2 regions of the Kitasatospora sp. NPDC004614 genome follow, and region 1 is predicted to be linked to the other one. Evidence: predicted binding sites of a transcription regulator. Region 1 holds the regulator's gene; the other holds the start of a gene.
The links. Region 1 encodes HspR, which represses chaperone genes until heat shock. Its sites were predicted from a motif close to TTGAGNNNNNNNNNCTCAA; they were not measured.
Positions count from the first base shown of each region.

Region 2: the regulator HspR is predicted to act here: its motif matches at 4,515-4,533, upstream of lon (endopeptidase La).

Region 1 covers NZ_JBIALR010000002.1:308,668-324,191, forward strand. Annotated here, with positions in the region: gene ACFYST_RS06860 (helix-turn-helix domain-containing protein) at 1-559, shown strand, start outside; gene ACFYST_RS06865 (LuxR C-terminal-related transcriptional regulator) at 552-1,502, shown strand; gene ACFYST_RS06870 (helix-turn-helix domain-containing protein) at 1,499-2,437, shown strand; gene ACFYST_RS06875 (hypothetical protein) at 2,434-2,571, shown strand; gene ACFYST_RS06880 (LuxR C-terminal-related transcriptional regulator) at 2,630-3,616, shown strand; gene ACFYST_RS06885 (hypothetical protein) at 3,624-4,235, opposite strand; gene ACFYST_RS06890 (helix-turn-helix domain-containing protein) at 4,815-5,822, opposite strand; gene ACFYST_RS06895 (heat shock protein transcriptional repressor HspR) at 6,030-6,548, opposite strand; gene dnaJ (molecular chaperone DnaJ) at 6,556-7,707, opposite strand; gene grpE (nucleotide exchange factor GrpE) at 7,844-8,434, opposite strand; gene dnaK (molecular chaperone DnaK) at 8,431-10,278, opposite strand; gene ACFYST_RS06915 ((Fe-S)-binding protein) at 10,603-12,834, shown strand; gene ACFYST_RS06920 (LamG domain-containing protein) at 12,924-14,006, shown strand; partial or broken gene ACFYST_RS06925 (sugar phosphate nucleotidyltransferase) at 14,229-15,302, shown strand.
Region 2 covers NZ_JBIALR010000013.1:54,502-70,025, reverse strand. Annotated here, with positions in the region: gene ACFYST_RS24695 (multifunctional oxoglutarate decarboxylase/oxoglutarate dehydrogenase thiamine pyrophosphate-binding subunit/dihydrolipoyllysine-residue succinyltransferase subunit) at 1-1,151, opposite strand, end outside; gene ACFYST_RS24690 (ATP-binding protein) at 1,441-2,580, opposite strand; gene ACFYST_RS24685 (response regulator transcription factor) at 2,659-3,393, opposite strand; gene ACFYST_RS24680 (rhomboid-like protein) at 3,751-4,446, shown strand; gene lon (endopeptidase La) at 4,556-6,949, shown strand; gene ACFYST_RS24670 (GtrA family protein) at 7,028-7,549, shown strand; gene ACFYST_RS24665 (DUF3533 domain-containing protein) at 7,575-8,609, opposite strand; gene ACFYST_RS24660 (MarR family winged helix-turn-helix transcriptional regulator) at 8,717-9,181, shown strand; gene ACFYST_RS24655 (MDR family MFS transporter) at 9,298-10,875, shown strand; gene ACFYST_RS24650 (hypothetical protein) at 10,942-11,169, opposite strand; gene ACFYST_RS24645 (anion permease) at 11,184-12,344, opposite strand; gene ACFYST_RS24640 (NlpC/P60 family protein) at 12,664-14,082, shown strand; gene ACFYST_RS24635 (FdhF/YdeP family oxidoreductase) at 14,131-15,524, opposite strand, start outside.

The DNA.
Region 1 (15,524 bases):
CCTCACCGCCCACCCCGGCGCGTTCGCCCCCAGCGCCCTGGAGACCTCGCTCCACCAGGAACTCCCGGTGCTGCGGCGCGGCTGCCGGATCCGCACCCTCTACCGGCCCGGCGTGCTCGCCGAACCCGCCGCGATCCGCTACGCCGCCGCTCTCACCGAGGCCGGCGGCGAGGTCCGGCTGCTCGACGAACCCTTCCAGCGCGCCCTGGTCTTCGACCGCTGCACCGCCGTCGTCCCCGCCGCCGAGGACCACAGCCGGGCCGCGCTGATCCTCGACCCCGCCACCGTCGCGATGGTCGTGGCCGGCTTCGAACGCGACTGGGCCCGCGCCGAGCGCGTCGGCTGGGACTCGCTGCTCGACACCGCCCCCACCCGCACCGCCGTCGACCGCACCGCCCGCCTGCTCGCCCAGGGCCTCACCCAGCGCGCCATCGCCACCCGCCTCGGCCTGTCGGAGCGCACCGTCGCCGGCCACATCTCCCGCCTGCGCGACCAGCACGGCGCCGACACCCTGTTCCAGCTCGGCTGGCTGATGCGCGGGGGCGAGGACCGTGACTGAACCGGACACCGTCCCCCCGACCGAGGCCGAACGGGCGCTCTACCTCGCCGTCCTGCGGGCCGGCCGGGTCTCGCTGCGCGAGGTGATGGAACAGGACGCGGGCGCGGCCGCCCGGCTGCTGGAACTGGGGCTGCTGGAGCACTACGTGGTGGACGGCTGGGTGGCGGCCGTCAACCCGCGCACGGCCGGCGCCCGGCTGGGCAGCACCCTGCGGGAGCGCGCCACCGGCCTGCTCACCCGTGCCGACCGGACGGCGGCCGGCTTCGAGGAACTGGCCGAGTCCTACGACACCGCCCAGCGCCGCACCGAACCGGTCGCCGGGATCGCCCACCTGACCAGCGTCCAGCAGGTCCGGCACCGGCTGCTGGAGATCGAGGCCGACTACCGCGAGGAGGGCCTGGCCGCCCAGCCGGGACCGCGCCCGCCCGAGTACCTGAAGGACAGCTCCCGGCTGCACAAGGCGCTGGCCCGCGGAGCCGTCATCGACGTCCTCTACCAGCCGCTCACCCGGCACGCCCCGCACACCGTCGCCTACGCCGCCGAGGCCACCGGCTGGGGCGTCCGCGTGCGGGTCCTGGACGAGCCGTTCGCCCGGATGCTGATCTTCGACCGGCGGGTGGCCGTCGTCTCCGCGTCCACCAGGACCCTCGCCGCCGCCTTCATCGAGGACCCCGCCGTGGTCGACCACCTGGTCGCCGTCTTCCAGCGCGACTTCGCCCGCGCCGTCCGGGCTCCCTGGCGCGACCTGGCCGGACGTCAACTCCCGGAAACCGCACGCCGGATCGGCGAGCTGCTCACCGCCGGGCTCACCCAGCGCTCCATCGCCTCCCGCCTGAACCTCTCCGAACGCACCGTCGCCGCCCACATCGCCCGCCTGCGCGAGCGCTACGACGCCGAGACCCTGTTCCAGCTCGGCTGGCTGATGCGGGACGGCGTCCGATGACCGGGCCCACCGCGGCCGAACGGGCGCTCTACCTCGCCGTCCTGCGGGCCGGCGGCCGGGTCTCGGTCCGGGAGGCGGTCGAGCAGGACGCCGAGGCCACCACCCGGCTGCTCGAACTGGGCCTGCTGATCCAGCACGACGAGAGCGAGCAGCTGACCGCGGTGAACCCGCGCAACGTCAGCCACCGGCTGAGCCGGGAACTGCGGGAGGCCGGTACCCGCCGGTTCATCGAGGCCGAGCGGGTTCCGGCCGAACTCGACGAGCTGGCGGACGCGTTCGACAGTTCCACCCGCCGGGGCGACCGGGCGCCGCAGATCACCCACATCTTCGACGTGGACCGGATCCGGCACCGGCTGCTGCAGATCGAGGCCGACTTCCGCGAGGAGGTGCTGGCCGCGCAGCCCGGCCACCGCCCCACCGTCTACCTGGAGAAGAGCGACCGCACCGAGCGGGCCCTGGCCGCCGGCGCCCGGATGGACATCCTCTACCAGCCGGTCGGCAGCACCGATCCGGCGGTGATCGACTACGCGGTGCGCGCCACCGGCTGGGGCATGCGGCTGCGTTCGCTGGACGAGGACTTCACCCGGATGCTGATCTTCGACCGCAAGGTGGCGATCATCTCGGCGTCCGCCGACAACCGCACCGCCGCGTTCATCGAGGACCCGGCCGTGGTCGGCCACCTGGTGGGCCTGTTCCTGCGCGACTGGGAGCGGGCCGAACGCGTCCCGTGGCACGACCTCGCGGGCGGCGCCGTCCCCGCCGTCACCGACCGGATCGCCCGCCTGCTCGCCCAGGGCCTCACCCAGCGCGCTGTCGCCAGCCGCCTCGGCGTCTCCGAACGCACCGTCGCCGAACACATCGCCCGCCTGCGCGAACGCTACGACGCCGGGACGCTCTTCCAGCTCGGCTGGCTGATGCGGGACGGTGCCCGGTGACGGACCGACTGCCGGACTCCCGGCTCGGCCCGTCGGAACGGACGGTGGCCGCCCATATCGCCCTGCTGCGCGACCTCTACGATGCGGAGACCCTGTTCCGGCTCGGCCGGCAGCTGCGCGGAGCACCGGAATGACCGATCGGAACCGACCGCCCTGGCGCCGCCGCCGAGCGGCCCGGAAGGAGTGGGACCTGTGAGCGAGTCGAACGGAGCCGCCCTGCCGACCGGGCCCGAGCGGCAGCTGTACCAGCAGATCCTCGACCAGGGCGGCCGGGTGGCCTTCCGCGAGGCGGTCGAACAGGACTCGGCGGGGGTGCTGCGGCTGCTGGAACTCGGACTGCTGGTGCACGACGCGGTCGGCCAGTCGCTGACGGCGGTCAACCCGCGGGTGGTCGGCGACCGGATCAGCGCCGAACTCCGCGCCGAGGGCACCCGGATGCTGCTGCGCGCCGAGGAGATGCCCGTCCTGCTGGAGGACCTCACCCACGCCTACGACGCCACCCCGCGCCGCGCGGACCGCTCCAGCGTGGTGCACCACGTCGGCCGGAGCGACCGGATCCGGGAGCGGGTACGGCAGTTGGAGAACGAGGCCGAGGAGGAGGTGCTCGCCCTGCAGCCCGGCGGGGCGCCCGCGGGCGACCTCCAGGCCGACTCCCTGGAGCGGGCCCGCGGCTTCCTGACCGGCGGGGCCGTGCTGCACACGGTCTACGAGCCGGCCGCGCTGCTCGACGAGGGGACGGTGCGCTGGGCGGAGGCCGTCACCGGATGGGGCGGCAGGTTCCGGACGCTGAGCGAGCCGTTCAGCCGGATGACCGTCTTCGACCGCCGGATCGCCGTCGTCCCGGCGTCGGCGGACAACTCCAGCGCCGCGCTGGTCGAGGACCCGGCGGTGGTCTCGTTCCTGGTCGCCGCCTTCGAACGGGACTGGGATCGGGCCGAACGGGTCCGCTGGCATTCGGCCGACCGCGAGGGCGAGAGCGTCGTTCCGGTCCACGAACAGGTCGGCCGGCTGCTCGCCCAGGGCCTGACGCAGCGTTCGATCGCCTCCCGCCTCGGCCTCTCCGAACGGACCGTGGCGGGCCACATCTCCCGGCTGCGCGAACTGCACGACGCGGAGACGCTGTTCCAGCTGGGGTGGCAGATGCGCGCGGCCGAGGGCCCGGCCGCGCCACCGGCCTGACCGGGCATCAGCCGGTGGCGATCTCCGGGGACCAGAAGCCGTACGGGGCGGCGTGCTCACGGCGCGGACGCGGGAACTGCTCGCCGGGCGCGGTCCAGAAGCCGCTGCGCAGCGAGAGCGCCATGCCGGCCCAGTCCAGCGCGGTCTCCACGGTGTGGTGCAGCGCCTCCTGCGACCAGGTGTCGTCGAAGACCAGCGGCAGCACGGGGGAGACCTGCTCGATGGTGGCGATCAGCGGGTTGTGGGTGATCGCCTCGTCCACCAGCATCACGATCGGCTTGCGCAGCGCCGACGCCCAGCCCAGCTCCAGGCTGACCCCGGCCGACAGCGGGGCGCCGACGTACGCGAACACCAGGTCCGCGCTCTGCATCGCCCGGAAGTCCGAGGGGACCCGCTGCTCCGGCGCCTTCCCGGCCACCGTCCACGCGTCGCTGTGGTGGGCGCTGTACACCGCGGCTCCACTGCGAAGCAGCGTGCTCCGCAGCGTGGTCAGTCTGGTCCGGCTGGCCAGCGTCACCACGCTGTCCGCAGGCCCGGTCAGCCGCATCAGGGGCGCGGCGAGGAAGACCCGTGCGCGTCGCCCCTCGGAGGCCTGGTACTGCAGGTGGGGCTCAGTCATGTCGACTCCGGGTGTGGTGATTCGGCCGGCTCGGTCCGGAAGGCCCTGTCCGGTGGAAGCGGTGCGGGCCCGAAGATTGCCGCACTTCGGGGTCGAGCGGACCGACGTGGAACTCGCAGATCATGCCGCTTTGGTTACGACTAGCTGATCGTCCATCGCCGGGTGTCAGGGAGTCCACTGGCGCATGGTGGCATCTGGCTGCCTGGCGGACAGATGACACCTCTATCCATCATCCGGACTTCTTAGTGCCGACATGCACATTTCACGGCCCGGGCGGTGCTGCCGCACCCGGTAGGTGACGGCGAGGCAGTTGATGAGTAATCATATGGGTGCCAATTGATGCGGGCGCCGTTCGGTGAACGGTGCTCGCGATGAATTTGTCCGAAAGGGGTGATTTTGTGCTGAAGGCCCGCCGTATCCTGATCTCGGCGCTCCTCCTGGGCATGGCCGTGTTCCTCGGGGCCGCCCCGGCGAGCGCGGACTCTCACTGGTTTGCGTCCCAGACCACCGAAACCCAGGTGGCCTCCCTCGACAGCCACTGGTAGAGCCCTGAAGCGCAGGACGGAGGGGCCGCCGGCATCAAGCCGTCGGCCCCTCCGTTTGCGCGAGTTTCCAGCCGAGTTGGAACAGCGTGTCGACCCCGTATTCCTCGCGCATTTCGGCGATGTGCCGGGCCAGCGTCCGTTCGCTGAGGCCCAGCCGCCTGGCAATGGTGCGATGGGCGATCCCTTCCAGCATCATTCGCACGATCTGCCGGCGCATTCGGGTGACCACCAGGGGTGGAATTCCGTGGTCGCCGGTGAACGGAATTGCCCGTTCCCATTGGCTGTTGAACACCCCGACGATGTAGTCGATGACCGAGTCGTCCCGGATGAACGCCGCGCGATCGCGGTTCTCCTCGTCCCCCACGGTGACGACCGCGACCTGCCGATCGATGACGATGAGTTTGGCGAAGGCTTCGTCGAGCGTTCTGACCTGGCACCCTTCCTGGGTGACCGCCTGGACGTAACTGACCGTCGGGTTCGAATAGCGGGCGCTGGGCTGGTAGATCGTACGGATCGTGCCGCCGCGTTCCACGAATTTCAGGTCACGGGCGATCGCGATTTTCAGCGCGTCCTCGCCGCGGCCGCCGCCGGGTTGCGCGGTGAGCATTTCCTTCGCACCGTTGGCCATCAGCGTCGCCAGCCGTTGGTTGATGTTCCCGCGGCCCTGGACATATGCGATGGAACCGCCGGCCTCCGGGCGGCTGATGTAGCTCTGGTATTCCCGGTTCAGGTCCTGCAGGGTGTGGTGGATCGAGACCGAGCGCCGGAGTATTTCGCCGGCTTCCTGCTGGAGCTCCAGCGTCAGCGATTCCGCCAGTTGTTGGGGATCCTTCACGGCGTAGGTGCCGGACGGTCCCACCTCCGCCTGAAGCAGGCCGATGGCCAGCAACTCCTGCAAGGGGCCGGCGATTTGACCGGGTGACAGGCTGCCGGCATCGCGCTCGGTCAGCCTGCCTCCGGTCTGTACGGCGCGGACGTAGAGGGACCTGGCCTCCGGGGACAGGGCCGGGGTGACGGCACTGCTCCTCTGCTCAGTACTCATGTCCATGACTCCTTGCCTGAGCTGGGGCTTCCGGCAGTTCGGGAGCGTCTTCCGGCCCGCATCATAGAGCGAAGGGCGCTCGGTTCCGCCGAATTACCGGATCGGAGCGGAGCCGGAAGCACGTCCTCTCCCAAGACTCTGGCAGCACACCGAAACCGCCGACACCCCCCGGTGGGCAGGAATGTCGACGGTTCGTGGTCGGGCCGGTCAGCGCTTGGGGCGCCAGACCACCAGGGCGCTGGACTGCGTGACCTGCTGGTAGGGCACCAGGTCACGGCGGTAGGAGGCGTGCACGGCGGCCTCGCGCTGCTGCAGGGTGGCGGCGGCGCCCTCCAGGGCGTCGACCAGTTCGGAGACCCGGGACTGCAGGGCGGCGACCTGGTTCTCCAGTTCGATGATCCGCTTGATGCCGGCCAGGTTGATGCCCTCGTCCTGGGAGAGGCGCTGGACCTCGCGCAGCTGCTGGATGTCACGCGCGGAGTAGCGCCGGCCGCGCCCGGCGGTGCGGTCCGGGCAGACCAGGCCGAGCCGGTCGTACTGGCGCAGGGTCTGCGGGTGCAGGCCGGAGAGCTCGGCGGCGACCGAGATCACGTAGACCGGGGTGTCCTCGGTGAGGACGTACGTCGGCGGACCGGCGGGGCGGCGGCCGGCGCCGGGCAGGCCCTCGCCGATGCCGGCGCCGATCCGGGCCTCGGTGCCGCGCGGGCTGTCGGGATGGGGGCTCATCGGGATCTCACGCTCCCTCCGCCGCCTTGAACAGGGCGGCTCGCGGGTCGTCCGAGGCGGTGGCCTCGCGGTACTGCTCCAGTGCGCTCAGTGCGTCGCCGCTGACGATCTTGGGTACGGCGACCTCGACGGTGACCAGCAGGTCTCCTCGGGTGCCGTCCTTGCGGGTGGCGCCCTTGCCGCGGGCCCGCATGGTCAGACCGTTGGCGCTGCCCGGGGGCAGCTTGAGCTTCACGGCCGGTCCGTTCAGGGTCGGCACCTCGATGGTGCCGCCGAGTGCGGCTTCGGGGAAGCTGACCGGCACCGTCACGGTGAGGTTGTCACCCTTGCGCCCGAACACCGGGTGCGGGTCGACGTGCACGGTGACGTACAGGTCGCCGGGCTGGCCGCCGCGCTCGCCCTGGGCGCCCTTGCCCTTGAGTCGGATCCGCTGGCTGTCCTGCACGCCGGCCGGGATCCGGACCTGCATGGTGCGGGCCGAGGAGGCCCGGCCACTGCCGTGGCAGACGGTGCACGGGTCGTCGACGATCATGCCGCGGCCCTTGCAGTCCCGGCACGGCTCGGAGAGCGCGAACGCGCCCTGGCCCCGGCTGACGGTGCCCGCGCCGACGCAGGTCGGGCAGACCCGGGGGGTGGTGCCGGTCTTGGCGCCGGTGCCGGCGCAGGCCCGGCAGGCCGCCTGGGAGGTCATCCGCAGCGGCACCGTCGCGCCGTCCACGGCCTCCTCGAAGTTCAGGGTGACCTCGGTCTCGACGTCCGCGCCGCGCCGCGGCTGGGCGGTCTGCCGGCCGCCGCGGTTGAACAGGCCGCCGAACACGTCGCCGAGTCCGCCGCTGCCGCCGGCGGTGCCGCCGTTGAACAGGTCGCCGAAGTCGAAGCCGCCGCCGGCGCCACCCGCGCCGCCCGGCCGGAAACCGCCGCCGGCGAACAGCGAGCGCGCCTCGTCGTACTCCTTGCGGCGCTTCTCGTCGGAGAGCACGTCGTACGCCTCGGAGATGTCCTTGAACCGTTCCTCGGCCTTGGCATCGCCCTTGTTGGCGTCCGGGTGGAACTCCCGGGCCAACTTGCGGTACGTCTTCTTGATCTCGGCGGCGGTGGCGTCCTTGGGCACGCCGAGGACCTTGTAGTAGTCCTTCTCCACGTAGTCCTTAGCGCTCATGGCCTTTGACCGCCACCTCCCGTAATCCCGTAAGTCTGTTGGTGAAGCGTGTTGTTGGGAAGAGCCCTGATACGGCGCTGCGGAGCCGGCCGCCGTACTGGACGACGTACGACTCCGCAGCGCACAGGGACTCTACTCAGCTGTCGGACGAACCGTCAGCCTTGTCCTCGTCCGGTTCGCCGGTGGTCTGGGTGCCCGGCTGGGGCTCCGCGACCGCGACCATCGCCGGGCGGATGATCCGCTCGCCGATCCGGTACCCGGGCTGGAGGATCTGCACGCAGGTGTCCTCCGTGACATCCGACGAGTAGCTGTGCATCAGCGCCTCGTGGATGGTCGGGTCGAAGGGCTCGCCCTCCTTGCCGAACTGCTGCAGCCCGAGCTTGGCGACGACCGTCTCCAGCGACTCGGCGACGGACTTGAAGCCACCCGTCACCTCGCCGTGCTCGCGGGCCCGGCCGATGTCGTCCAGCACCGGGATCAGCGATTCCACGATGTTGGAGACCGCGATCTCCCGGACGGTGGCCCGGTCGCGCTCGACCCGCTTGCGGTAGTTCTGGTACTCCGCCTGGAGACGCTGCAGGTCGGCGGTACGCTCGCCGGCCTCGCGCTTGGCGGCGGCCAGCTCGTCGGCACCCGCACCCGCGACAGCCTCTTCGGCGGCCTTCAGCACGGCTTCCTCGGCGGCGGAGTCGTCGCCGGGCTGCTCGCCCTGCGGCTTCTCCGTCATGCCGCACCGCCCTTGGGCTTCTCGTCGTCGACGATCTCGGCGTCGACCACGTCGTCGTCCTTGGCGCCGGCCTCGCCGGCCCCGGCCGCACCGGTGGCCGCACCCGCGCCGTCGGCCTGCGCGTACAGCGCCGCGCCGAGCTTCTGGGCAGTGGTGGAGACCTTCTCGGTGGCGGTGCGGATGGCCGCGATGTCCTCGCCCTTGAGGGCTTCCTTGAGCTCGGTGATCGCCGTCTCGACCTCGGTCTTGACGTCGGCCGGGAGCTTGTCGGCGTTGTCCGCGATGAACTTCTCGGTCGAGTAGACGAGCTGCTCGCCCTGGTTGCGGGTCTCCACGGCCTCGCGGCGCTTGTGGTCCTCCTCCGCGTAGCGCTCGGCTTCCTCGCGCATGCGGTTGACCTCGTCCTTCGGCAGCGAGGAGCCGCCGGTGACGGTCATCTTCTGCTCCTTGCCGGTGCCGAGGTCCTTCGCGGCCACGTGCATGATGCCGTTGGCGTCGATGTCGAAGGTGACCTCGATCTGCGGCAGGCCGCGGGGGGCCGGCGGCAGGCCGGTCAGCTCGAACATACCGAGCTTCTTGTTGTACGCCGCGATCTCGCGCTCGCCCTGGTAGACCTGGATCTGCACGGAGGGCTGGTTGTCCTCGGCGGTGGTGAAGATCTCGGAGCGCTTGGTCGGGATCGTGGTGTTGCGCTCGATCAGCTTCGTCATGATGCCGCCCTTGGTCTCAATGCCCAGGGACAGCGGGGTGACGTCGAGCAGCAGGACGTCCTTGACCTCGCCCTTCAGCACACCGGCCTGCAGGGAGGCGCCGATGGCGACGACCTCGTCCGGGTTGACGCCCTTGTTGGCGTCCTTGCCGCCGGTCAGCTCCTTGACGAGCTCGGCGACGGCCGGCATACGGGTCGAGCCACCGACCAGGACCACGTGGTCGATCTCGGACAGCGCGATGCCGGCGTCCTTGATGACGTTGTGGAACGGGACCTTGCAGCGGTCCAGCAGGTCGGCGGTCAGCTGCTGGAACTGCGAGCGGGTGAGCTTCTCGTCCAGGTGCAGCGGGCCCTCGGCGGAGGCCGTGATGTAGGGCAGGTTGATCGAGGTCTCCGAGGAGGAGGACAGCTCGATCTTGGCCTTCTCGGCAGCCTCGCGCAGACGCTGGACGGCCATCTTGTCCTTGGACAGGTCGACGCCGTGACCGGACTGGAAGACCTTCACCAGGTGGTCGACGACGCGCTGGTCCCAGTCGTCACCACCGAGGTGGTTGTCACCGTTGGTGGCCTTGACCTCGACCACGCCGTCGCCGATCTCCAGCAGCGACACGTCGAAGGTGCCACCACCGAGGTCGAAGACCAGGATGGTCTGGTCGTCCTTGTCCAGGCCGTAGGCCAGGGCGGCGGCGGTCGGCTCGTTGACGATGCGCAGGACGTTCAGGCCCGCGATCTCGCCGGCCTCCTTGGTGGCCTGACGCTCGGAGTCGTTGAAGTACGCCGGGACGGTGATGACGGCGTCGGTGACCGTCTCGCCCAGGTAGGCCTCGGCGTCCCGCTTGAGCTTCTGCAGGACGAAAGCGGAGATCTGCTGCGGCGTGAAGTCCTTGCCGTCGATGCCGATCTTCCAGTCGGTGCCCATGTGGCGCTTGACCGAACGGATGGTCCGGTCGACGTTGGTGACCGCCTGGCGCTTGGCGACCTCGCCGACGAGCACCTCGCCGTTCTTGGCGAAGGCGACGACGGACGGCGTGGTCCGAGCACCCTCGGCGTTGGTGATGACCGTGGGCTCACCGCCCTCAAGAACACTGACGACGGAGTTCGTCGTACCGAGGTCGATGCCGACCGCGCGTGCCATCGTGAATACCTCCGGGGAGAAGTTGAGCAGTACGGGCTCAACTATGCACGAGGTCGCCCGAACCGTCAACAGCTTTGAGTTGATGTGGCTCAACTTTACTGAGCGCTTATGTCGCGAGGCTCTCCGACCAGGGCTTGGAGGTGCTCCGGACGGGTGAGTCTGGGCATAGTGACTGCCGCCATACCTTGAACATCTTCTGGACGGGTGTTAACGCGCGGTAATGTCCGGCGCGTCTACCCTCAAAGTTACCGACCAGTACACTCTTGGGAAGACTTGGGAAGCTGGGGAGAACCCGGACCAGAAGCCGCTGAAGACGGAGAGCCGATGCAGCTAGCAGCGATCGTCATCTCGCTGGTCACCTTCGTGATCGGCACCGCGCTCGCCGCCCGGGCGGCGCTGTACATCTACAAGGTGGTGCGCACCGGCTCCGCCGACAGCACCCGATTCGGGCAGCCCGCGCAGCGCGTGGCCACCGTGGCCAAGGAGTTCCTCGGCCACACCCGGATGAACAAGTGGGGCGTGGTCGGCGTCGCCCACTGGTTCGTCGCGGTCGGCTTCTTCTCGCTGATCCTCACCCTGGTCAACGCCTTCGGTCAGCTCTTCGACGCCGACTTCACGCTGCCGATCATCGGCCACTGGCTGGTCTGGAACATCTTCGTCGAGCTGATCGGCACGCTGACCACCCTGGGTATCGCCGTCCTGATCGTGATCCGGCTGCTCAGCCTGCCGTCCCGGTCCGGCCGCAAGTCCCGGTTCGCCGGCTCGATCGCCTGGCAGGCGTTCTACGTCGAGTACACGATCCTCGGCATCGGCATCTGCATCATGATGCTGCGCGGCCTGGAAGGCGCCCTCGAAGGCGTCACCTCCTACGACCCGACGTACCTGATCTCGTACCCGATCGTCGCCGCGTTCGAGGGCACCGCCCACGGCACCCTGGTCAACCTGATCTACCTGTTCGCGATGCTGAAGATCGTCATCTCGTTCGCGTGGGCCACCACCATCGGCATCAACCCGTCGATGGGTGTCGCCTGGCACCGCTTCCTGGGCTTCTTCAACATCTACTTCAAGCGCGAGGAGGACGGCGGCACCGCGCTGGGCGCCCTGCGCCCGATGACCAGCAACGGCGCCCCGATCGACTTCGAGGACCCGGCCGACGACGCGGTGTTCGGCGTCTCGCAGGTCGAGCACTTCTCCTGGAAGGGCATCCTCGACTTCTCCACCTGCACCGAGTGCGGCCGCTGCCAGTCGCAGTGCCCCGCCTGGAACACCGGCAAGCCGCTGTCGCCCAAGCTGCTGATCATGAGCCTGCGCGAGCACGCCTTCGCCAAGGCCCCGTACCTGCTGGCCGGTGGCGGCAAGTCCGCTCCGGATGGAGGGCAGGGGTCAGGCGAGGAGAAGGCCTCCAGCGAGCAGCTGGCCGGAGTCTCCGCCGAGGCCCTCGCCGAGGCCGAGCGCCCGCTGATCGGCACCGCCGAAGAGGGCGGCGTCATCGACCCGGACGTGCTGTGGTCCTGCACCACCTGCGGCGCCTGCGTCGAGCAGTGCCCGGTCGACATCGAGCACATCGACCACATCGTCGACATGCGCCGCTACCAGGTGATGATCGAGAGCAGCTTCCCGACCGAGGCCGGGACGATGCTCAAGAACCTGGAGAACAAGGGCAACCCGTGGGGCCTGGCCACCAAGGCGCGCCTGGACTGGGTCAAGGAGCTCAAGAAGGAGACCGGCATCGAGGTGCCGGTGATCGGTGAGGACATCGACCCCGCCGAGGTCGAGTACCTGTACTGGGTCGGTTGCGCCGGCGCCCTGGAGGATCGGGCGAAGAAGACCACCAAGGCCTTCGCCGAGCTGCTGCACACCGCGGGCGTCAAGTTCGCGATCCTCGGCAAGGAGGAGACCTGCACCGGTGACTCCCCGCGCCGCCTCGGCAACGAGTTCCTGTTCCAGATGCTCGGCGCGCAGAACGTCGAGACCCTGAACGCCGCGCTGGAGGACGCGCCGACCAAGCGGATCGTCGCCACCTGCCCGCACTGCTTCAACACCATCGCCAACGAGTACCCGCAGCTCGGCGGGCACTTCGAGGTCATCCACCACACCCAGCTGCTGCAGCACCTGATCGACGAGGGCAAGCTGCTGCCGGTCAACCCGGTGGAAGGCCTGATCACCTACCACGACCCGTGCTACCTCGGCCGGCACAACAAGGTCTACACCCCGCCGCGCGAGATCATCGGCAAGGTGCCCGGCCTGCGCAACGAGGAGATGCACCGCCACAAGGAGCGCGGCTTCTGCTGCGGCGCCGGCGGCGCGCGGATGTGGATGGAGGAGCGCATCGGCAAGCGGATCAACACCGAGCGCGTGGACGAGGCGCTGTCCCTCAACCCGGACATCGTCTCCACCGCCTGCCCGTTCTGCCTGGTGATGCTCTCCGACTCGGTCAACGGCAAGAAGAACGAGGGCGCCGCCAAGGAGCACCTGAAGGTCGTGGACGTCGCCCAGCTGCTGCTGGAGTCGGTCAAGGCCCTGCCCACCGCGGACGCCGAGCCCGTCGAGGCCTGACACCGCCTCACTCCCCGGACCCCGGACGCCCCTCGCGGCTCCGGGGTCCGGGCGTTTTCGGCGATCGCCGATGACCTAGCATCTGCCGCATGACTGCTGACGGGGGAATACCGGGGCCCGGCGGCTCCGGTGGCGGGCCCTACCACCTGCCGACGGTGACCAGCGCGGCTCCGGACTGGGCGGCGCTCGCCGAGGCCAACGAGAACGAGCACCGTCGTCGCCGGCTGCGGCTGCGGATCGGCGCCGGAGCGCTCGGCGTGGTCCTGATCGGCGGCGTGGTCGCCACCGCCGTCGCGATGTCCGGGCCGTCCGACGAACCCAAGACCTCGTCCGCGCCCGCCGTCACCATCCAGCCCGACGGCCCCACCGACGCGCCCACCACCGCCCCCAGCCCCGGCCCGTCCGATTCCGCCTCCGCCTCCGCCTCGCCCTCGGCGTCCGGCTCCGCGCAGCCCTCGGGCTCGGCGTCCGCCGGCAACAGCGCCAAGCCCAGCGGCAGTGCCGGCGGAAAACCGAACGCCCCCGCGGCGACGCTGCCCGGCATGACCCTCGGCGGCGGCACCGCGATCGGCAGCACCGCCGGCCACAACGGGCCCACCCTGACCCTGCACGGCAACACCGACGGCTGGGCGGACAGCGGCAGCCCGGTGATCGACACCTCCCGGTCCTTCACCGTCTCGGCGATGGTGCGCAACAACGCCCCGGCCGGCGGCCGGGCCGTGGTCACCCAGGGCAACGACAGCTACTACTCCTTCTACCTGGGCCGCGACGACTGGGGCACCCACAACCAGTGGGTGTTCAAGGTGCAGACCGCCGCCGGAGCCCAGGACAACACCACCTACCAGGCCTTCTCCACCGCCGCCGGAGCCGCCACCACCGGCCAGTGGACGCTGCTCACCGGCATCTACGACGCGGGCAGCAAGAAGATCACCCTGTACGTCAACGGGGTGCTCCAGCAGACCACCGCCGTCCAGGGCGTCTGGCAGACCACCGGCGGACTCCAGCTCGGCCGGGTGCGCTACAAGAACACCTGGAGCGACTTCTGGGACGGCGCCATCTCCGACGTGCAGGTCTGGGACCAGGCGCTGCCCGCCACCGCCGTCGCCCGGTTGAACGGGTCCGGCGGCACCGATGCGGGAACGGCCGCCAAACGTTCCTGGCTGCTGCCCTAGCCCGGACCCGGCGGCTGTCCCGGGTCTGCCCCGGCGTCCGCACACCTGCCCGACAGGGGGAGTGGGTTTGACACGCTGTTCGAGCAAATAGAGTATGCGGCGGGGCCGGGAAATAGCCGGTTCCGTCGGAGGCCGCCTTGTGCCGGCCCGACACAGTCACCGAGCGAGCGCACCGGACCCTGTCGAGCCGGGCCGCCGGAATCTGACCAGGGGAGATAGGACATGACCGAGGCGATCATGTTGGTCGGCGGTAAGGGCACCCGGCTGCGCCCGTTGACCACGCACACGCCGAAGCCCATGCTGCCCGTGGCCGGTGTCCCGTTCATCGCCCACCAGCTGGCCCGTGCGGCCGCCGCCGGCGTCACCCGCGTCGTGCTCGCCACCTCGTACCTGGCCGACGTCTTCGTCGACCACTTCAAGGACGGCAGCCCCTACGGCCTCGAACTGGTCTACCTCACCGAGGACGAGCCGCTGGGCACCGGCGGCGCCATCCGCAACGCCGCGGCCGGCCTGACCTGCGGCGCCGACGAGCCGGTGCTGATCTTCAACGGCGACATCCTGTCCGGCCTGGACATCGCCGCGCTGCGCGACGAGCACACCGCCTCCGGCGCCGACGTCACCCTGCACCTCACCCGGGTGGCCGACCCGCGCGCCTTCGGTCTGGTCCCGACCGACGAGAACGGCCGGGTGCTCGCCTTCCTGGAGAAGCCCGAGACCCCCGAGCAGATCGTCACCGACCAGATCAACGCCGGCTGCTACGTCTTCACCCGCTCGGTGATCGACCGCATCCCGACCGGCCGCGAGGTCTCCGTCGAGCGCGAGACCTTCCCCGAGCTGCTCGCCACCGGCGCCCTGCTGCGCGGCGTCGTCGACACCTCGTACTGGCTGGACCTCGGCACCCCCGCCGCGTTCGTCCGCGGCTCCGCCGACCTGGTGCTCGGCAAGGTCGACTCCCCGGCCGTCCCCGGCGCGACCGGCGAGGCCCTGCTGCTGCCCGGCTCGCACGTCGACCCGGCCGCCGTGCTCAGCTCCGGCACCGTGGTCTCCGCGGACGCCGAGATCGCCGCCGGCGCCATCGTCGAGGGCAGCGTGGTGCTCCAGGGCGCCCGGATCAAGGCCGGCGCGTACGTCAAGGACTCCATCGTCGGTGCCTTCGCCGAGATCGGTGAGAGCTGCTCGCTGGACGGCGTGGTGATCGGCGACGGCGCCGTCCTGGAGGCCGAGAACGAGCTCTCCAACGGCCTGCGGATCGCCTGCGGCACCCGCCTGCCGGTCGGCGCCGTGCGCCGCTCCGCCGGCCCCGGCGGCTGCGAGGCCGGCCTGAGCAACGCCGCCGCGGTGCACGCGCCCGGCAGCCGCGTCATCGGCTGACCTCCAACGGCCCCCGCACGGCCGCGCCCTCGGCTTCACCGCCGACGGCGCGGCCGTGCGCCGTTTCCGGGCCCGCGCGGCCGCGTCACAGGACGGCTGCAATCCGGTCGTACCTTCATGATCACCCGGCCAGGGGTCGGCCGTTGC
Region 2 (15,524 bases), on a different contig from region 1:
ATCCGCAGAGCCTCGAACACCTCGTCGTAGAAGTTGTTCGCGCCCAGCAGCAGCTGGTGGATCGAGCGGAGGAACTCGCCAGAGGCCGCGCCCTGGATGACCCGGTGGTCGTAGGTCGAGGTGAGCGTCATGATCTTGGAGACGCCCAGGCGGGCCAGGGTCTCCGGGGAGGAGCCCTGGAACTCGGCCGGGTACTCCATCGCGCCGACGCCGACGATGGTGCCCTGGTTCTGCATCAGGCGCGGCACGGAGTGCACGGTGCCGATGCCGCCCGGGTTGGTCAGCGAGACCGTGACGCCGGTGAAGTCGTCCATGGTCAGCTTGTTGGCGCGGGCCCGGCGGACGATGTCCTCGTAGGCCTGCCAGAAGCCGAAGAAGTCGAGCGTCTCGGCCTTCTTGATGGCCGCGACGACCAGCTGGCGGTCGCCGTTCGGCTTGACCAGGTCGATGGCGAGGCCCAGGTTCACGTGCTCGGGCTTCACCAGGTAGGACTTGCCGTCCTCCACCTTGTAGCTGTAGTTCATGCCCGGGTTGGCCTTCACGGCCTGAACCAGCGCGTAGCCGATCAGGTGGGTGAAGGAGACCTTGCCGCCGCGGGCGCGCTGCAGGTGGTTGTTGATGACGATGCGGTTGTCGATCAGCAGCTTGGCGGGCACCGCGCGCACCGAGGTGGCGGTCGGAACCTCCAGCGAAGCATCCATGTTCGACGCGACGGCCTTGGACGGGCCACGCAGCTGCACCAGCTCCGGGCCCTCGGTGGCGGCCTTCGCGGCGGCGGCCGGGGCCGGAGCCGGGGTCGCGGCCTTCGGCGCGGGCGGCGCGGCGGGAGCGGCGGCCAGCGGCGCGGGGGCCACCGGCTGCGCGGGCGCCGGGGTGGCGGCCATTGGAGTGGCATCGGCCGGAGAAGTCGCGGCCGGAGCAGCGGCAACAGGAGCGGCAACGGGGGCCGGCTGGGCGCCGACCGGGGTTGCGGCCTGGGTCACGGGAGTCACCTCGGTACCGGGCTTGTAGTCGGCGAAAAAGTCCCACCAGGCACGGTCGACCGAAGCCGGGTCCTGGAGGTACTGCTGGTAGATCTCGTCGACGAGCCACTCATTGGGGCCGAAGCCAGTGGAGCTTGCCGAGCTGGGGGTTTCTTGGTGTGGCGACACGGGGCAACCGCCCTCTTCCGCTTCCTTTTGGGATGGTGGACAGCGGGGATTAAGGCTACGCCTCCGACCAGTGATCGCGCAGTCCCCGATGGTCAGGCGTCGCCCAGATCACATCGGTGGACCGGATTTTGGCTGGAACTGTGCGTTAGAGATGCCGGAAAGCAGGGAACCCGCAGCCGGGGCGATCACTGCCATACCGAGTGAAAATCGGACGAACAGGCGGGCCGGGACGGTCCGTTGACTGTCCCGGCCCGGCCTCGAACGCGGTTTGTACCGGTTCCGCCACAAACTAGACGGCGATCGCGCTTTCACCCGGCAGGGTGACCTCGATCCGGCAGCCCGCGGCGGCCTCCGCCACCCGGATCCGGCCGCCGTGCAGGTCCACCGCCCAGCGGGCGATGGCCAGCCCGAGGCCGGTTCCGCCGTCACTGCCCGGGCCGAGCGCCGTCGGCGAACCGCTGCGGCCGAACCGCTCGAACACCCGCTCCCGGTCGGCGACCGGAATGCCCGGACCCTGGTCCTCCACCTCCAGCAGCAGCCCGCCGCCCTCCGCCGCCCGGGCCCGCACCGTCACGGTGCCGCCGGCCGGCGAGTGCTTGCAGGCGTTGTCCACCAGATTGGCCACCACCTGGTGCAGCCGCTCCGCGTCCGCCACCGCCGACAGCTCGGCCGGCTGTACGTCGACCGCCAGCCGCACGTCCTCGCGCCGGGCGTACGCTCCGCCCGCCGTCGCGCCGTCCACCGTCACGCCCCGCAGCACGCCGTCCAGGAACTCCCGCACCTGGAACGGGCGGCAGTCCAGCGGGACGACGCCGTCGTCCAGCTTCGACAGGTCCAGCAGGTGGGTGACCAGCCGGCCCAGGCGTTCGGTCTGCTCCAGCGCGGTGCCCAGGTTCTTCGGGTCCGGCTTCACCACGCCGTCCACCACGTTCTCCAGCAGGCCGCGCAGCGCCGCGATCGGCGTGCGCAACTCGTGCGAGACATTGGCGATCAGCTCGCGGCGGTGCCGGTCGGCGGCCTCCAGGTCGCCGGCCATCCGGTTGAAGGTGTCGGCCAGCTCGCCGATCTCGTCCCGGGAGGACACGTCCACCCGGGCGGTGTAGTCGCCCTCGGCCATCGACCGGGCCGCCGCCGTCATGTCCCGCAGCGGCGCGGTCAGACCGTTCGCCAGGAACTGCATGAACAGCAGCGAGGCGATCAGCGAGAAGATCATGATGATCCGGATCTGGGTCTCCGACCGGATCGCCACCACCACCATGCCGGTGGCCAGCACCACCGAGACCACCACCAGCATCGCCAGCTTGCCCTTGACCGAGCGCACCGGATCGAACGGGCGGATGTCGGCCCACACCCGGCGCGCGGCGCGCACCGCCAGCGGGGGCTGCGGGGTCGGCTCGGCTTCCCCGTTGCGTTGCTGTGGAAAGGTCATGTGTCCCCAGAACTCGTCCCCCGTGCACGACCGGACCGCCGCGCGGGCCCCCCGGAGGCCCGGACCGGCGGTTCCGGGTCAGGACAGCGGAGCCTCCAGCGCGTAACCCACGCCGTGCACCGTACGGATCCAGCTCGCACCGATCTTCCGGCGCAGCGCCTTCACGTGACTGTCGACCGTGCGGGTGCCGGACGCGTCGGTCCAGTCCCACACCTCGGCCAGCAGCTGCTCGCGGGTCAGCACCGCACGCGGCTGCGCGGCCAGGCAGGCCAGCAGGTCGAACTCGGTCGGCGTCAGGTGCACGTCGCCCGAACCCAGCCGGACCCGGCGCTGCACGTGGTCGATCTCCAGCTCGCCGAAGCGCAGGCTGCCGAGAGCCGGCGTGCGGGCCGCCTGCTGGGCGCGCTCCACCCGGCGCAGCAGCACGTTCACCCGGGCCGCCAGCTCGCGCATCGAGAACGGCTTGGTCATGTAGTCGTCCGCGCCGACGCCCAGACCGACCAGCAGGTCCGTCTCGTCGTCCCGCGCGGTCAGCATCAGCACCGGCACCGGGCGCTGGGCCTGGATCCGGCGGCACACCTCGAGGCCGTCGAAGCCCGGCAGCATGATGTCGAGCACCACCAGGTCGGGCTGCCAGGTGTGGAACCCGTCCACTGCGCCCGGCCCGTCGTGGGCCACCGCCACCTTGAAGCCCTCGGCTCCCAGGCGCGCCGCGATCGACTCCGCGATGGTCGGCTCGTCCTCCACGACGAGCACCCGTCGCTGGGTACCCACCGGGCCACTGCTGATCGTCTCTTGCTGAATCTCTGTCACGGTCACGCCACCGCCCCCAGGGCTGCGGGCCGGCCGTCTGTGGGGACGGCGGGCTCCGCGTCGTAGTCGTCTCAATCCGTCTTGGGCTGTTGCCCCGCCCGCCGGTGCTGCTCCTGGCAGCGTACGGACGCCGTCCCCGCCCGGGTGGGCTGACCGGATGATTCCGGCCGGGACCGTCATGCTTGGCAGGTCCCCGATCGGACGGGCACGGGCCAGTACCTTACCCAAAGCACTTGCGACCTGTAACGGTACGTGTGCGAGCGGCATATGCACGGACAGTGGTCTTCACAGGACTTACCCAGACACCTCTCACCTGCCACCCGTATCGTGGGGCGGACGAAGCGTTCGGGAGGCACGATGACCAGCGCGGAACTGCGACGACGGCTGATCCGGCCGGGCCTGCGGGCCGTCCCCACCCCCCGGGCGAACCCGTTCGCGCTCGGTTACCTCGGCCTGCTGCTCGGCACCACGCTCTACGCCCGCTTCGGCGACCCCGACACCGTGCACCGGCTCCAGTCGGTGTCCTCCACCGACGCGCACAACCTGCTCGTCCACCCCGTGGTCTCCCTCATCGGCAGCGGCCTGTGGGTCGCCGGCTCGGTCTGGGCGCCCTACTTCTGGGCCTTCCTCTGCACCGTCGCACCTCTTGAACGACGGGCGGGGGGAGTCCGTGCCCTCGGCGTCTTCGGGGCCGGGCACATCGGCGCGACGCTGCTCTCGCAGGGGGTGGCCGTGGCGAGTGTGGCCGGCGGGGCGGCCGGGCCTGATGTGCTGGACGCGATGGACATCGGCGTCAGTTACGGGGTGCTGGCCTCGCTCGGCGGGCTGGCCGGACTGCTGCCGCGGCCCGGGCGGGCCGTTGCGCTGGGCGCGGGGCTGGCGTTGATCGGGCACCAGTTGTTCTCCGACCCCGATCTGGTGACTTCGGTCGGGCACCCGGCGGCGTTGCTGTTGGGTGTGGCGATGTGGCCGTGGCTGAGGCGCGGCAGGGGGCCGCGCGGGCCGGAGCGGGTGTGGGCGTGGAAGCGCTCGACGGCCGTCGCGGAGGGCTGAGACGTCCACCCTGAGTCCCCTTCGCTCAGGGTGAACACCCGGAGGGGAACAACCGAGGCGTGCCAAACCTTAGTCAGGTCAGCTCAACTTCACTGACTGGGGAGAGATCATGGCATCGACGTCCATTCCGCTCACTCTGCCCGTGCTGCCCCTCGACGACGAGGTGGTGCTCCCTGGCATGGTGGTTCCGCTGGAGCTTTCGGATCCGGAGGTGAGGGCTGCCGTGGAGGCGGCCAGGGCGGGGAGCAACGGGGGGAAGCCGCAGGTGCTGCTGGTGCCGCGGCTCGACGGGTCGTACGCGGCGGTGGGTGCGCTGGCGACGGTCGAGCAGGTCGGGCGGCTGGCGGACGGCGACCCGGCGGCGCTGGTACGCGCGGTGCGCCGGGTGCGGATCGGCAAGGGGACGACCGGGCCGGGGGCGGCGCTGTGGGTGGAGACCACGCCGTTCCAGGAGTCGGACGCCGGGCTGCCGGTGGCAGGTCGGGCGGCCGAGCTGGCCAAGGAGTACAAGGCGCTGTCCACCAAGTGGCTGCGCAAGCGCGGGGCATGGCAGATCGTGGACCGGGTGGCCGCGATCGAGGACATCGGCGAGCTCGCGGACAACATCGGGTACGCGCCGTTCGCCACCGCCGAGCAGAAGCTGAAGGTGCTGCTGGAGGCCGACCGCCAGGCCCGGCTGGAGTACGCGCTGGGCCTGCTGCGCGAGCACCTCGCGGAGGAGGAGGTCAACGACACCATCCGCAAGGACGTCGAGGAGGGCGTCGCCAAGCAGCAGAAGGAGTTCCTGCTGCGCCGCCAGCTGGAGGCCGTCCGCAAGGAGCTGGCCGAGCTGAACGGTGAGGCGGGTACTGAGGAGGATGACTACCGGGCGCGGGTGGAGGCGGCCGAGCTGCCCGAGAAGGTCCGGGAGGCGGCGCTCAAGGAGGTCGACAAGCTGGAGCGTTCCAGTGATCAGTCGCCCGAGGGCTCGTGGATCCGCACCTGGCTGGACACCGTGCTGGAGCTGCCGTGGAACGAGCGCTCCGAGGATTCGTACGACATCGCCGCCGCGCGTGCCGTGCTGGACGCCGACCACACCGGCCTGGCGGACGTGAAGGACCGGATCGTCGAGTACCTGGCGGTCCGCAAGCGCCGGGCCGACCAGGGGCTCGGCCAGATCGGCGGCCGGCGCGGAGGTGCGGTGCTGGCGCTGGTCGGCCCGCCCGGTGTCGGCAAGACCTCGCTGGGCGAGTCGGTGGCCCGCGCGATGGGCCGGTCGTTCGTCCGGGTGGCGCTGGGTGGCGTCCGGGACGAGGCGGAGATCCGCGGCCACCGGCGGACGTACGTGGGTTCGATCCCCGGCCGGATCGTCCGGGCGATCAAGGAGGCCGGGACGATGAACCCGGTGGTGCTGCTGGACGAGATCGACAAGGTCGGCTCGGACTACCGGGGCGACCCGGCGGCGGCGCTGCTCGAGGTGCTGGACCCGGCACAGAACCACACCTTCCGGGACCACTACTTGGAGGTCGAGCTCGACCTGTCCGACGTGGTGTTCCTGGCCACCGCCAATGTGCTGGAGGCCATCCCGGAGCCGCTGCTGGACCGGATGGACCTGGTCCGGCTGGACGGCTACACCGAGGACGAGAAGGTCTCCATCGCCCGCGACCACCTGCTGCCCCGCCAGCTCGCCAAGGCGGGCCTCGCCGCGGAGCAGCTGACGGTGGACGAGGAGGCGCTGCGCCGGCTCGCCGCCGAGTACACCCGGGAGGCGGGCGTCCGGAACCTGGAGCGGTCGATCGCGCGGATCCTGCGCAAGGTCGCCGCGCAGACCGAGCTGGGCGAGCGCGAGCTGCCGGCCGCGATCGGCCCGGACGACCTGCGCGCGCTGCTGGGCCGGCCGCACCACGTGCCGGAGTCGGCGCAGGAGCCGACCGAGCGCCGCACCGCGGTGCCCGGGGTGGCGACCGGCCTGGCGGTCACCGGGGCCGGTGGTGACGTCCTCTACATCGAGGCGTCGCTGGCGGACGCGGAGACCGGCTCGACCGGGCTGACGCTGACCGGGCAGCTGGGCGACGTGATGAAGGAGTCGGCGCACATCGCGCTCTCCTACCTGCGTTCGCGCGGCGCCGAGCTGGAGCTGCCGGTGACGGGCCTGCGCGAGCGGGGCATCCACCTGCACGTGCCGGCCGGCGCGGTGCCGAAGGACGGCCCGAGCGCGGGCATCACGATGACCACGGCGCTGGCCTCGCTGCTGTCGGGGCGCAAGGTGCGCACCGACGTGGCGATGACCGGCGAGGTGTCGCTGACCGGCCGGGTGCTGCCGATCGGTGGGGTCAAGCAGAAGCTGCTGGCCGCGGACCGGGCCGGGGTCACCACGGTGATCATCCCGAAGCGCAACGAGGCGGACCTGGACGACGTCCCCGCCGAGGTGCTGGAGCGGCTCACGGTGCACGCCGTGTCCGACGTCCGGGAGGTGCTGCGGCTGGCGCTGGAGCCGGCGGAAGTGCTGGTCGCGGCGGCCTGATGACGGCCGAGGGGCCGGGGAGTGTCCACTCCCCGGCCCCTGGTGGTTGCCGATTGTGGCCCATGGCAGACTTCCGGCATGCCGTCCCCTACGCAGCGCGCGCTGACCGCAATGCCGGAGAACTTCCGTCCGTTCCTGGTCAAGCACCGCAAGTTGGTGAAGTTCCTCGTGGTCGGAGGAACCTGCTTCGTGCTCACCATGTTGATCAACTTCGCTCTGAAGATGACCGTCTTCGAGGCCAAGCCGCTCGTCGCCCTGACCGTCGCGACCGTGATCGCCACCGGCGTCTCGTACGTGCTGAACCGGCAGTGGTCCTTCCGGGCCGCCGGCAAGCATCGCGAGGCCGTCCTGTTCGTCGTGGTCAGCGCTCTCGCGGTCGGTGTCAACGACCTTCCGCTGGCGGCCTCGCGCTACCTGTTCGACCTGCGGGAACCGCACGTCACCCACATGACCCAGGAGGTCGCCGACTTCCTCAGCGGCATGATCCTGGGCACCCTGCTGGCGATGGTGTTCCGCTACTGGGCGATGAACCGGTACGTGTTCACCCGGTTGTCGGACCGGGTGAACGAGGAGCAGGGGCGGGCGACCGAGCGGGTCTGACCCCGCCCCTTTCCGTGACGGCCGCTCACGCCTCCGCGGAGGCGGGGCGGCCGACGAGCGGACGGCGGGCCGCCGCGACGAAGGTCACCGCGACACCGATCGCGGCCCAGACCGCCAGCACCGTCAGCGGCATCGCCATCGCGGACGAGCCCAGGTAGGCGATGGAGCGGGTGGCCGAGGTGCCGGCGCCGTTCGGGATCCACTCGCCGATCGCCCGCCAGAACGTCGGCAGCAGCGGCGGCGGGTAGACGCCGCCCGCGCTGGGGTTGCCCAGCACCACGAACACCAGCACGGCCACGCCGATGCCGATGATGTCGAACAGGCACTGCAGCGCCATGGTGAACGCGCCGACCGAGAACACCACGAGCGCGCCGATCGCGGACAGCGCCAGGATCGAGCCGGGCAGCGCGTCCAGGATCGGGCCGGTGATCAGCGTGCCGCCGAAGCCCGCGGCGATCGAGTAAAGCGCCAGGGTGCCCAGGCGCACCGCGGCCCGGTTGGCGTTGGCGGGGCGGGCACCGGCGCTGACGCCGAGGATCGAGGCGACCAGGTAGCCGCCGACGCACCAGCCGACCACCAGGTAGAAGCTGGACAGGCCCTTGCCGTCGCCGGAGGCCAGCGGAATGGTGTCCTGCACCTCGACGGTGCGGTGCTGGGCGGCCGCGACCTTGGTGACGATCAGCTCGGCGGCGCCGGAGGCGGCCGGGCCGCGGGCCTCGGCGACCAGCAGGGTGTCCTGGGTGCCGGCCGGGTCGAACACCCAGGCCGCGTAGATCTTCTGGTCCTTGATCCGGGCCTTCGCGGTCTCCGCGTCGGGCACGACGGACGCGCGCACCGCGTCGTCCGGGACGGACTCCAGGGCGGCGGTCAGCTTCGGAGCGACCTCGGGCGGGGCAACCACTGCGATGGACAGCTGGTGCGGCTTCGGCTGGTGGAGAGCACCCACGTACGAGGTGATGAAGCCGAGCTGGAGCAGCAGGACGGCGACAACCAGGAGGAACGCGCGTGGTGTCACCGCGTCCTTGAGGTCGGCGACGAATCCCTTTGCAGGCTCTGCCATGGGCGGGCATCTCCCTATCAATCCGGTACCAGTACACAAATCGGATACTTAATATCATGAAACAGTTGCGCCCCGGAGAACGTGCAGGCTGCGCGATACTGAGCGCCATGAACGACCCCGTGGCAGAGTCGAACGCCGCCGAACTGGCATTTCTCGCGGTCGAGCGCGAGGTGGCGACGCTGTTCCGGCGCAGCAGGGCCCGGGCCGCCGAGGTTTCCCGGCAGGTGCACCCCAAGCTGGAGGCCGGGGCGTACGTCCTGCTCTCCTTCATTCGGGAGTCCGGGCAGGCGCGGGTGACCGACATCGGGCTGCACTTCGGCGTGGGCAAGGCCACGGTGAGCCGGCAGATCCGGGCGATCGAGGAGCTGGGGCTGCTGCGGCGGGAGACCGACCCGCTGGACCGGCGGGCCTCGCTGGTGTCGCTGACCGAGGAGGGCGAGCGGCGGTTCGCGGCCGCCCGGGAGGCGCGGATGGCGCGCTTCCGGGCCTCGCTGGAGGCGTGGGAGGTGGGCGAGCTGGAGCAGTTCGCGCGCCTGCTGGAGCGGTTCAACGAGCTGACCGAAGGGGTCTGACCCGTTCTGACCTGGGCCTTTGAGGGGGCCCTTTACTTTGACTTGAATAAAGTTGTCTTAGTCAACTATCGGCGTATAGTTGCTTGAGGCAACGAATTTTTAGTCGAAGGAAACGCATGTCGACGACCCCCCAGACACTCCCGCAGGCCCAGCTGTCCCACCGCCAAGTGCTCGAAGCCCTCTCGGGCCTGCTGCTCGGCCTGTTCGTGGCCGTGCTGTCCTCCACGGTCGTCTCCAACGCGCTCCCGCGGATCCTCCACGACCTGCACGGTGGCGAGTCCGCCTACACCTGGGTGGTCACCGCCGCCCTGCTCTCGATCACCGCCGCCACCCCGCTCTGGGGCAAGCTCTCCGACCTGGTCAGCAAGAAGCTGCTGGTCCAGATCGCCATGGTGATCTACGTGCTCTCCTCGGCACTGGCCGGTCTGTCGCAGAGCATCGGCATGCTGATCTTCTGCCGCGTGCTGCAGGGCATCGGCGCCGGCGGTGTGATCGCGCTCGGCCAGATCTGCCTGGCCGCGATGGTCCCGCCGCGCGAGCGCGGCCGGTACAGCGGCTACTTCGGCGCGGTGTTCGCACTCGCCACCCTCGGCGGCCCGCTGATCGGCGGCGTCATCGTGGACACCTCCTGGCTCGGCTGGCGCTGGTGCTTCTACGTCGGCGTCCCGTTCGCCCTGCTCGCCATCCTGGTGCTGCAGCGCACCCTGAAGCTCCCCGAGCAGACCGTCCGCAAGCCGAAGATCGACTACCTGGGCGCGGTGCTGATCACTGCCGCCGTCAGCCTGCTGATGATCTGGATCTCGCTGGCCGGCAAGAACTACGACTGGGTGTCCTGGCAGACCGCGGTGATGGTGCTCGGCGGCCTGGCACTGGCCGGACTGTTCGTCGCCGTCGAGAAGCGCGCCGCCGAGCCGCTGATCCCGCTCGACCTGTTCCGCCACCGCACCGTCGCGCTCGCCTCGGTGGCCTCCGCCTTCGTCGGCGTCGGCATGTACGGCACCACCACCTTCCTCGGCCAGTACTTCCAGCTCGCCAAGGAGAAGACCCCCACCCAGGCCGGTCTGCTCACCCTGCCGATGATCCTCGGCCTCGCGGTGTCCTCCACGGTGGCCGGAAAGCTCATCACCAAGTACGGCAAGTGGAAGGGCTACCTGGTGGGCGGCACCGTGATGCTCGCCGTCGGACTCGGCCTGATGGGCACCGCCCGGGCCGGCACCTCGTACGGGCTGCTCGCGCTCTACATGGCGGTGGCCGGCATCGGCCTCGGCCTGACCAGCCAGAACCTGGTCCTCGCGGTGCAGAACACCGTCCCGCGCCACGAACTGGGCGCGGCCAGCTCGGTGGTCACCTTCTTCCGCACCATGGGCGGCGCGATGGGCGTCTCCGCGCTCGGCGCGCTGCTGGGGCACAAGGTCGCCTCGTACATGGCGGAGAACTTCGTCAAGGCCGGTCTGCCCGCCCCCGCGGGCGGCGGCGACGGCATCCCGGACCTGCACGCGCTGCCCGCCCGGATCGTCCCGCTGGTCACCGACGCGTTCGGGCACGGCGTCGGCACCGTGTTCCTGGTCGCCGCCCCGTTCGCGGTGGTCGGCTTCCTGCTGGTGCTGTTCATCCGCGAGGTGCCGCTGCGCACCGCCGACGACGACCGGGCCGCCGCCCCGGCCGCCAAGGCCGCGGAGCTGGTCACCGACTGATCGCTGCCGACATGCGTGAAGGGCCCCGCGGGAATCCGGCGGGGCCCTTCGTCGTGTCTGCTCGCGTTACTTGGCGGCGATCAGCGAGATGCCGTACGCGACCACCGCGGCGCAGGCGGTGAAGCACACGACCGCGGCGGCCAGTGCCGGGACGCCCTTGCCGGTGCCGGCCTCGACGGCCGCCTCGCGGCGGGTCAGCGCCAGGTTGCCCAGCGCGAAGACGGTGACGACGGCGAGGGTGACGGCCAGGCTGACGCCCGCGGTCTCGGCCAGAGCGGCCCACTTGATGTGCATGATTCGTAGTCCTTTCAGGCCGCGATGGTGGTCTGGCCGGTCGGGCTGCCGGTGACCGGCAGGTCCACCGTCTCGCTGTCGTGCACGTTGCCGGCGTGCACCGGCTGGCGGCGGGAGATCAGCCACATCGAGCCGGCGCCGAGCACCAGCGCCACGCCGACCACGGCCACGCCCCAGTCGCCCTGGTTCGCGATCAGGGCGGCCAGGCCGGACACCGCGGCGGCGGCCGGCAGGGTCAGGCCCCAGGTGTAGACCATGCGGCGGACCATGCCCCAGCGCAGCTTGCCCGACGGGCCGCCGAGGCCCGCGCCCATGATGCCGCCGGAGCAGACCTGGGTGGTGGACAGGCCGTAGCCCATGTGCGAGGAGGTCAGGATTACGGTCGCGGCGGCGGTCTCCGAGGCGAAGCCCTGCGGCGGCCGGATGTCGGCCAGGCCGGAGCCCATCGAGCGGATGATCCGCCAGCCGCCCATGTAGGTGCCCAGCGCGATCGCCAGACCGGCGCTGATGATCACCCAGGTCGGCGGGCCGTCGCCCTTGTGCAGCTGGCCGGCCGAGATCAGGGTCAGCGTGATGATGCCCATGGTCTTCTGCGCGTCGTTGGTGCCGTGCGCCAACGAGATCAGCGAGGAGGAGAAGATCTGGCCCCGCCGGAAGCCCTTCTCGGTGCTCTTCTTCGGGCTGCTGCCGGCGATCAGGTAGGCCAGCTTGGTGGCGCCCCAGGAAGCGACGCCCGCGATGATCGGGGAGGCCACCGCCGGGATCAGGATCTTGGAGACCACCACGCTGAAGTTGACGCCGCCGATGCCGGCGCCGACCACGGTCGCGCCGATCAGGCCGCCGTACAGGGCGTGCGAGGAGGACGAGGGCAGGCCCTTGAGCCAGGTCAGCAGGTTCCACAGGATCGCGCCGACCAGGGCGGCGAAGATGATCGAGGGTTGCAGTCCGGCCTTCTCGTTGACGATGCCACCCGAGATGGTGGTGGCCACCTTGACCGAGAGGAAGGCACCACCGAAGTTCAGCACCGCGGCGATGGCCACGGCGACCTTGGGCTTGAGGGCGCCGGTGGCGATGGAGGTGGCCATCGCGTTGGCGGTGTCGTGGAAGCCGTTCGTGAAGTCGAAGGCGAGCGCCGTGATGATCACAACGGCCACCAGGAACGTGATGTGTTCCATACCCAAACAATCGTCGAAGGTGTCGGACTGACGTTGCTGTCCTCGGTGACCGTAGGAAGCGATGGTGAACGGGAGGTTAACTCGGCACGGAGTTGTGGTTCCTTGGGTGGCGTGGGAGTTGCCGGGGCGTCGGTTTTCCATGGAGATCGCGGAATCCGATGAGAGGGTTGTCACACTCCCGCGCGGATGAGAATTCACTTCACGCCCCCCTGGGCATCTGCCGGGAACTCCCTCCGCATGGCAGGATCGGTCCGATCGCCGACGGGAACCAGGGGAGGGCCGGCCGATGGGGGCAGGGCAGCGCGCGGAATCGACCGGGATGCGGCCGTGGGTACGCGCCGCACTGCGTTGCGGGGCGGTGCTCGCCGTCGCCGCACTGACCTTGCCGTTCGCCTCCGCCGCGTACGCCGCGCCGGACCCCGGAGCCTCGACCTCCGCCCCCGGGGCCGACCCGCTGGCTGAGGCCAAGCGGACCCTCGGCCCGCTGCTGGAGCAGCTGCACACCCTGTACCAGGAGGCCGAGGCCGCCACCGAGCAGTACAACGGCACGGTGGCCCGGCTCGCCGAGCAGCAGGCCAACGTCCAGGACCTGAACGCCCGGGTGACCCGGCAGCAGGAGGCCGTGGACACCGGCAACGACCTGGCCGCCCAGCTGGCCGGCGCGCAGTACCGCAACAGCCAGATATCCGGGTACGCCGAGATGCTGCTGGCCAAGGACCCGTACGAGGCGGTGGTGATCGCCGGACTGCTGGACTCTGTCGGGCGCTCGCAGAAGGAGTTCCTGGAGCGGCTGAAGTCCGACCGGGACACCCTCGCCGCCGCGCAGCTGGCCGCCCAGCAGGCGCTGACCGAGGCGCAGACGCTGGCCGGTCAGCAGGAGCAGCAGAAGAACACCGTGGCCAAGAAGCTGGCCGACGTGGAGACCCTGGTCGGCTCGCTCACCGGCGCCCAGCGCAGCGAGCTGGAGGCGCTGGAGAAGCAGCAGGCCGACCAGGCGCAGCTGACCTTCCTGGCATCCGGCGCACTCGGCAAGGGCGAGCGCACGCCGTCCGCGATGGGCCGCAAGGCGGTGCAGTACGCGCTCCAGCAGCTCGGCAAGGACTACGTGTGGGGCGGTGCCGGGCCGGACGTGTTCGACTGCTCGGGCCTCACCTCGCAGGCCTGGCTGCACGCCGGGAAGGCCATCCCGCGCACCAGCCAGGAGCAGTGGGCGCAGCTCAAGCACGTGGCGCTGAACGAGATGCGCCCCGGTGACCTGGTGGTCTACTACGGCGGCGCCACCCACATCGGGATGTACATCGGCGGCGGCCTGGTCGTGCAGGCCCCGCGCACCGGCGACGTGGTGAAGGTGTCGAAGGTCGGCGCGATGCCGATCCTGGGCGCCGTCCGGCCCGATCCGGAGGACTCGGCGGACGACGCGGGCGGCGAGTGGAAGGTGCCGGACGTGAAGGCCGGCGAGTCGAAGATCGGGCCCGCCAAGCCGTCCACGCTGCCGCCGGCGCCGAGCACGCCCGCGCCGAGCACGCCTGCGCCGAGCACCCCGGGCCCGAACGTCCCGGGGCCGGACACGAAGCCCAGCAACCCCGGCACCATCCCGTCGCAGCCCGGTGGCAGCGGCTCGCCGAGCACCGGTTCGAGCAGCTCGCCCAGCGGATCGGCGAGCGGTTCGGCCTCCGGCTCGCCGTCCGGCGCCGCGTCGGCCTCCGGGTCGGGTTCGGCCGCGCCGACGGGCAACTGACCGACCGGGCCGCCGTCGCAGGACGGCGGCCCAGGCGGGTCGGACCGGTCAGGCGGTCGGCTCCAGGCGGACCACCACGGCCTTGGAGGTCGGGGTGTTGCTGATGTCCGCGGTGGAGTCCAGTGGCACCAGCACGTTGGTCTCCGGGTAGTAGGCAGCCGCGCCGCCCCGGGCCACCGGGTAGTGCACCACCCGGAAACGCGGGGCGCGGCGCTCCACGCCGTCCTTCCACTCGCCGACCAGGTCGACGAACTGCCCGTCGGTGAGGCCGAGTTCGGCGGCGTCGGCGGGGTTGACCAGGACCACCCGGCGGCCGCCCTTGATGCCCCGGTAGCGGTCGTCCAGGCCGTACACGGTGGTGTTGTACTGGTCGTGCGAGCGGAGCGTCTGGAGCAGCAGCCGGCCCGGCGGGACGTCGGGGGCGGTGAGCGGGTTGACGGTGAAGTTGGCCTTGCCGGTGGCGGTGGGGAAGCTGCGGCTGTCGCGCGGGGCGTGCGGCAGGGCGAAGCCGCCGGGGCGGCGGACCTTGGCGTTGAAGTCGTCGAAGCCGGGGATCACGCGGGCGATCCGGTCCCGGATCAGGTCGTAGTCGCGGGCGAACTCCTCCCACGGCGTGGGGTCCTGCGGGCCGAGCGCGGCGCGGGCCAGCCGGCTGACGATCGCCACCTCGGAGAGCAGCTCGGGCGCGGGCGGGCGCAGGCCGCCGCGCGAGGAGTGCACCATGCCCATCGAGTCCTCGACGCTGACGAACTGCGGGCCGAGCGTGCTGACGTCCCGGTCGGTGCGGCCCAGGGTGGGCAGGATCAGCGCGCGGGCGCCGGTGATCACGTGCGAGCGGTTCAGCTTGGTGGAGACGTGCACGGTCAGCCGGCAGCGGCGCATCGCGGCCTCGGTGGCGTCGGTGTCGGGGCTCGCGGAGACGAAGTTGCCGCCCATCGCGAAGAACACCTTGACCCGGCCGTCGCGCATCGCCCGGATGGTGTCGACGGTGTCGAAGCCGTGGGCGCGCGGCGGCTCGAACGCGAACTCCTGGCCCAGGGCGTCCAGGAACGCGGTGCTCGGGCGTTCGAAGATGCCCATCGTGCGGTCGCCCTGCACGTTGCTGTGCCCGCGCACCGGGCAGACGCCCGCGCCGGGGCGGCCGACGTTGCCGCGCAGCAGCAGGAAGTTGACCACCTCGCGGATGGTCGGCACCGAGTGCTTGTGCTGGGTCAGGCCCATCGCCCAGCAGACGATGATCTTCTGCGAGGAGAGCACCAGGCGGTGCAGTTCCTCGATCTGCTCCCACGGCAGGCCGGTGGCGGCCAGCGTGGCCGGGCGGTCGAGGTCGGCCGCCTCGGCGGTGAACTCCTGGTACCCGGCGCAGTGTTCGGCGACGAACGCCTCGTCGACGGCGCCGGGGGTGGTGAGCAGCAGGTGGTTCAGCGCCCGGAACAGCGCCA